Regions from separate parts of the Janthinobacterium sp. GMG1 genome, predicted to be linked through region 2. Evidence: riboswitches for the same ligand, from Rfam matches in the RefSeq annotation. Region 2 holds a riboswitch; the other holds the start of a gene.
What was found. A riboswitch is a leader RNA that binds a small molecule or an ion and turns the genes downstream of it on or off. The one in region 2 is predicted to bind thiamine pyrophosphate.
Positions count from the first base shown of each region.

Region 1: it holds a riboswitch for thiamine pyrophosphate, as region 2 does, so the genes downstream of both, thiC (phosphomethylpyrimidine synthase ThiC) here and SJI03_RS19685 (TonB-dependent siderophore receptor) in region 2, are expected to answer to the same signal.

Region 1 is NZ_JAXQNT010000016.1:114,009-117,422, reverse strand. Features, by position in the region: gene thiS (sulfur carrier protein ThiS) at 1-91, opposite strand, end outside; gene thiC (phosphomethylpyrimidine synthase ThiC) at 112-2,025, opposite strand; TPP riboswitch at 2,105-2,220, opposite strand; gene SJI03_RS27530 (hypothetical protein) at 2,304-2,573, opposite strand; gene SJI03_RS27525 (response regulator) at 2,613-3,414, opposite strand, start outside.
Region 2 is NZ_JAXQNT010000007.1:251,598-255,011, forward strand. Features, by position in the region: gene SJI03_RS19685 (TonB-dependent siderophore receptor) at 1-2,002, opposite strand, end outside; TPP riboswitch at 2,088-2,185, opposite strand; gene SJI03_RS19690 (iron-containing alcohol dehydrogenase) at 2,252-3,409, opposite strand.

The DNA of each region.
Region 1 (3,414 bases), on a different contig from region 2:
GGTTTTCCAGCGACAGCGCGGCGATCAGCTGGTCCAGGGTTTGCCCCGGCGGCACCTGGTGCGGCGCGCCGTTGAGCGTGATGGATATCAATGCAGGCATCACGCTCTCCTTCAGACCTTGCGGTACAGCTCGGCGCCGTTCTTGATGAATTCGATAGCCTTGATTTCCATGCCTTGCTTGAGCGCCTTGTCTTCCGCGATGCCCATGCCGGCCGCATATTCGCGCACTTCCTGCGTGATTTTCATCGAGCAGAAGTGGGGGCCACACATGGAGCAGAAATGCGCCACCTTGGCCGAATCCTTGGGCAGGGTTTCATCGTGGAATTCGCGCGCCTTGTCCGGGTCCAGGCCGATGTTGAACTGGTCATCCCAGCGGAATTCGAAGCGTGCTTTCGACAGCGCGTTGTCGCGGATTTGCGCGCCCGGATGCCCCTTGGCCAGGTCGGCCGCATGCGCCGCAATCTTGTAGGTGATGATGCCATCCTTGACGTCCGCCTTGTTGGGCAGGCCCAGGTGTTCCTTCGGCGTCACGTAGCACAGCATGGCCGTGCCGTACCAGCCGATCATGGCCGCGCCGATGCCCGAGGTGATGTGGTCGTAGCCGGGCGCGATATCGGTGGTCAGCGGTCCCAGGGTGTAGAACGGCGCTTCGCCGCACTGTTCCAGCTGCAAGTCCATGTTTTCCTTGATCAACTGCATCGGCACGTGGCCCGGGCCTTCGATCATCACTTGCACGTCGTGTTTCCAGGCAACTTGCGTCAGCTCGCCCAGGGTTTTCAGTTCGCCCAGCTGCGCTTCGTCGTTGGCGTCATAGATGGAGCCGGGACGCAAGCCGTCGCCCAGCGAGAACGACACGTCATACGCCTTCATGATTTCGCAGATTTCTTCGAAATGCGTGTACAGGAACGATTCCTGGTGGTGCGCCAGGCACCATTTCGCCATGATGGAGCCGCCGCGCGAAACGATGCCCGTCAGGCGCTTGGCCGTCATCGGCACATAGCGCAGCAGCACGCCTGCATGGATGGTGAAATAGTCGACGCCCTGCTCGGCCTGCTCGATCAGGGTGTCGCGGAAGATTTCCCACGTCAAATCTTCGGCCTTGCCATTCACCTTTTCCAGCGCCTGGTAGATGGGCACGGTGCCGATCGGCACGGGACTGTTGCGCACGATCCATTCACGCGTCTCGTGGATATGCTTGCCCGTGGACAAGTCCATCACGTTATCGCCGCCCCAGCGGATGGCCCAGGTCATCTTTTCCACTTCCTCGCCGATCGACGAGGTGACGGCCGAATTGCCAATATTCGCGTTAATTTTCACCAGGAAATTGCGGCCGATGATCATCGGCTCGACTTCCGGGTGATTGATGTTGGCGGGAATGATGGCGCGGCCGCGGGCGATTTCCTCGCGCACGAATTCCGGCGTGATCTCGGCCGGGATGCTGGCGCCAAACGACTGGCCCGGATGCTGGCGGCCCATCAGCTCGGCCAGGCGCTCGCCCATGGGGCCGGAGGCTTTCAGCTCTTGCAGATACTCCTGGCGACGCATGTTTTCGCGGATGGCGACGAACTCCATTTCCGGCGTGATGATGCCGCGCCTCGCGTAATGCATTTGCGTCACGTTCTTGCCGGCCATGGCGCGGCGCGGCTTGCGGTGCAAATTGAAGCGCAGCTCGGCCAGTTTCGGGTCTGCCAGGCGGGCGATGCCATAGTCGGAGGTCGGGCCGGGCAATTCTTCCGTGTCGGCCCGCTCCATGATCCACGGCAAACGCGGCGTATCGAGGCCGGAGCGGATGTCGATCTGCACGTCCGGATCCGTGTAGGGACCGGACGTGTCATACACGTAGATCGGCGGATTCTTTTCGCCGCCGAACGACGCTTCCGTGTCGGACTGGCTGATCTCGCGCATGGGCACGCGGATGTCGGGACGGCTGCCTTGCACATAGATCTTGCGCGAATTGGGCAGCGGCGCGATGGCGGCTTCGTCGACCGTGGCGGTGGCGGAGAGGAATTTCGGGTTGGCGTTCATTTTGGCTCCTTGGCTAGACTATTTTTAAGCCTGGAGCCAGCTAAGGAGGTTCGGAATTGCGCACGCGGAAAGGCGGGGTGCGTTCATCCTAAAGCTTCCCTTCGCTGGCATTATCCAGATCAGGTTCGGAGGGTATTTCTCACCCGCGCTTGCACTGTGTTTCCACAGCGAAAGGCAGGACCCCTAGCGTTTGCCACCTTGCGGCAGCGAGCCAATTATACGCGGTTCACGCCGCGCGGCCAGATGATTTCTTGCAGGTGTCGTCTTTGTACATCGCGCTACTTCTTCTTGCCCCAGCGCCAGCTGGTCGGTTCGCCCTTCATCTGGCAGATGAAAATGAGCACGGCAACGATGGCCGCTTCATAGATGATGTACAGCGCCAGCGAGTCTTGCGGCGGGAACAGGAAGGCGCCGCAGGCGAACAGCGCCAGTGCGGCCAGGAACACCAGCCAGCCTTGCCAAGTGATGGGCAAGCCCCAGCCCCAGCCATAGGTCTTGGCGGGGAACCAGTATTGCTGCGGCGTTGCCGGGGGCGATTTGTCAGCCATGATGCTTTCCTTGTGGATATGGATAGCAGCAAGTATAAATCAGGCGCTGCGATGGCGCTCCGTGACATCGAGGCCGATGCCGCGGTAGCCGATGAAGCGGCTGCCCGTGTCGAACATCGGTTCACCGCTCACCTGCAAGTACTGCGTGCTGCCGTCGAGGTTGGCGCGGCTGTAGATAAAATCGAGAAACGGTTCGCGCGCGGCGATTTTTGCATCGAGCAAGGCGCGCTCGGTGGCGTTCCAGCGCTGCGGCTCTTCCTCGCTGCCGATGCCCAGCATTTCAGCCACGGGGCCGGAAAAGCGCGTCAGGTTACCCTGCGCATCTTGCTCCCAGTACCAGTCGGACGACAGTTCCGTGAAGCGCTGGAAACGCGCTTCGCTTTCGCGCAACTCCGCCGTGCGCTCTTCCACCATCTGCTCCAGCGACTTGTTGTATTCGGCCAGCTTCTGGTACAGCAGGCGCACTTCCAGCATGTTGTGGATGCGGGTCTTGACTTCCACCAGGTCGAAGGGCTTGCTGACGAAATCCTTGGCGCCGGCCTGCAGCGCGCGCAGCTTGTGGCCCGGCTGTGCCGTGATCACCAGCACGGGCAGATAGCTGCCCGCCTCGATGTCGCGCAAGCCTTCCATGACTTCAAAACCATCCATTTCCGGCATCTGCAAGTCGAGCAGGATCAGGTCATAGCGGTGCTGCTGGTGCAACGCGCGCACGGCTTGCGGATCCATGGTGGACGTGATGCGCGTATAGCCGGCATTGCGCAGCACCTGTTCCAGCAGCATGACGTTCGCCTCCTGGTCATCAACGATGAGGATGCTGGCGTTCAGGATCTCGGTGGCTTGA
Region 2 (3,414 bases):
CGCCCAGGTTGAACACGTTGTACGACGGCACGAAGGTCGTGTTGTTGTACTCAAACGCTTTCTTGCCCGCAAATTCCCAGCTGCCATTCACGCTCAAGCCCGCCACCTGTTGCACGGCGTAGTCCGCATGCACGGCCGCCTTGAAGGCCGGCACGTTGGGCACGCGCTTGCCGTCGAGGTCCGCATTGCCCGTGCCTGACTGCTGGCTGTTCAGGGCCGTCACGGAAGCGCCCAGGCTCAGGTTGGACGATGCCTTGCCCTGGGCCGACAATTCCAGGCCACGGTGCTGGGCCTGGCCTTCGCGCACGAAGTTATATTTTTTTGGCTGCAATTCCAGCGGCTGGTTGAATTCCAGGCCCTTGCGGATCTGGAACAGGCTGGCCGCCACCATGAAGTCCGGCGTCACATCCATTTTCACGCCGAGTTCGATTTGCTTCGAACGGCTGGGCGACAATTCCACGTTGGCGTTCTCCGCCTTGCGGTCGGCCGTGCCGCCATGTTCCATGCCCTGCGAATAGGCCGCATACACGGACAGATTGTCAAGCGGGGTGTAGACGAGCGAAACGTTGGGCAGCAGGAAATCGTGCTTGGCGCGGATTTCCGTGTCGGCCTTCAGCACATACTGGTAGCCATCGACATTGATATGGCGCAAGCCGCCATGCAGCTTCCAATTTGGCGCCAGGCTGACGATATCCTGCACGAAGACGGAGTTTTCCGTATCCTTGCGCACCAGGCGCACGGGGCCTTGCACGCCTGTCGACATGTCGACGATCTGCGGGCGGTAGATATTGCTCACGCCAGCCCAGTCGTACACGTACAGGCCGGCGCGGTCCTTGCGGCGGAAGGTTGAGACGCCGGCCGTGAATTCATTGCGCAGCGAGCCGGTGGCGAACTTGCCCTGGATCATGGCTTGCGCGCTCAGCGGCTTTTTCGTCTCGCCCAGGCTGCGGTAGTCATACACGTCGTAGTCGCCATTGCCGCAAAAGCCCGGGTACAGGTCTTGTGCGCTGCAGCCGTACGGGAAGGCCGTGTAGTCGTCGCGCTTGAACGAGTGCTGGTTGGCCGACAGGGTGGCGTGCCAGTCGTCATTGAAGGCGTACTGGAAGCGCAGGCCGATATTGCTGGTGACGGTTTCCACGGGGCGCGTCCACGGCTGCAGGTTGAGCATGGCATCGGCGCTGATGCCGGTTGGCAAAGTTGTATTGTTCAGCAGCTGGAAGCCGGGCGCCGTCGCCTGCGCCTTGTCCTGGTAGTCGGCATCGAGTTGCAGCAGGGCCTGCGGCGAAATCTGCCAGTCGAAGGCGCCGGAAATAAATTTGCGGTTGCCGTCGGCGCCCTTGATGTAGGAGCGCAGGCGCTCGGCCGCCACGTTGACGCGGTAGCCGAAGCGCGTGTCTTCCAGGCGGCCGCCCAGGTCGATGGCGCCATACAGGGTGCCCCGCTCGCGCGCTTCGACGGTGACGGTGCGCAATGGCGCGGCGGTCGGGCGCTTGACAATGAAGTCGATCACGCCGCCCGGCGCGGCCACGCCTGCCTGCAAGCCGGCCAGGCCCTTCAGCACTTCGATGCGTTCCTTGTTTTCCAGCGGAATTTGCGTGTCGCCGGGAATGGCCACGCCATCCTTGCGGTAGCTGGAATTGTTGTCGAGCTTGAAGCCGCGGATGGAAAATTGTTCCGCATAGCCGACGGCGTTGTAGGCGTCATTGATGCTGGTGTCTAGCTTGACGGCATCGCTGAGATTGCGAATTTGCAAGTCCTGCATGTCTTTTTGCGAAATGACGGTGACGGACGCCGGCGTCTGCAGCAGCGGCGCGTCGGAAAAACCGCCCACGGAGGCGCGCTTGGCGGCTGGCGCCTTGCTGGCCGTGACGACGACTTCGGCCATGCTTTGGGCCTGCGGGTCTACGGCTTCGGCGGTGTCATTTGCGGCCAGGGCGGGTGCGGCAAACGCGTGCAGGATCGCCAGGGTCAGTACAGAAACAGATAAATTCGGTGTGGACATAGATTGCTCGTGGTTCAAGCCGACTCGGTAAAGAGCACGGCAGGCTGCTTGTTCGGCTGGCGCCAACGCAGGAGCTATCAAAGGAGGGAGGTACTTTGCGCTTTCCTTCGCTGGCATTATCCAGATCAGGTACGAAGGGTATCTCTCACCCGGATGACTGCTCCAGGACCCCTAGCGAAATGACAGCTTAGCATGAACCACGGCCAGCTGTCCCGCTGGCTGACCGTTTTACAACAGTGTAGCTGGAATCTATAAACTGAGTTCCAGCACCTTGCGGCTGACGGTCGGCGTCACTTCACGCTGTTCGCCCAGCGCCGTCATGCCGTGCGCTTCGAGGGCGGAGACGACGGCGTCCACGCTGGCGTGATTCAGGCCATAGTCGGCCAGGCGCGTCTTGACGCCCATGTGGCGGAAGAAGAATTCCGTGCGCGCAATGGCCGCCTCGATGCGGCCATCCTCGTCGCCGCCGTCGAGGCCCCAGACGCGGGCCGCGTACTGCAGCAGCTTGGCGCGCTTAGCCTGCTTGCGCACGCGCAACATGCTGGGCAGGATGATGGCCAGGGTCTGTGCATGGTCAAGCTCGTACAAGGCCGTCAATTCGTGGCCGATGGCGTGCGTGGACCAGTCCTGTGGCACGCCCACGCCGATCAGGCCGTTCAAGGCCAGGGTGGCGCTCCACATCACGTTGGCGCGCACGTCGTAGTCGTCCGGGTGCGACAGCGCCTTCGGGCCTTCCTCGATCAGGGTCAATAAAATGCCTTCGGCGAAGCGGTCCTGCACGGATGCGTTCACAGGGTAGGTCAGATACTGTTCCATCACATGCGCAAACGCATCGACGACGCCATTGCCCACCTGGCGCAGCGGCAAGGTGAACGTTTTCGACGGGTCCAGCACGGAGAATTTAGGATATACCTTGCGGCTCATGAACGAGCGCTTTTCCTGCGTGGCCTTGCGCGTGATCACGGCCGAACCATTCATTTCGGAACCCGTGGCCGGCAAGGTCAATACGGTGCCGAAGGGCAGGGCGGCCTCGACGATCTTGCCGCCTTTCGCCAGGATGTCCCACGCCACGCCTTCGTGCAGGGCGGCCGCGGCGATGAACTTGGTGCCATCGACCACGGAACCGCCGCCGACGGCCAGCAGGAAATCGATGCGCTCGCTTTTCACCATGGCCACGGCCTGCATCAGGGTTTCATAGCTGGGATTGGGTTCGATGCCGGCAAATTCCAGCACCGTATGGCCGGCCAGCGCCGCCTTGACTTCATCGTAGACGCCGTTCTGCTTGATGCTGCCGCCGCCGTAGGTCATCAGGACCCGCGCCTGCGGCGGGATCAGGCTGGCGATGGCGGCGATCTGGCCCTGGCCGAAAAGGATTTGCGTCGGATTGTAAAAGTCGAAATTGAACATGGGGC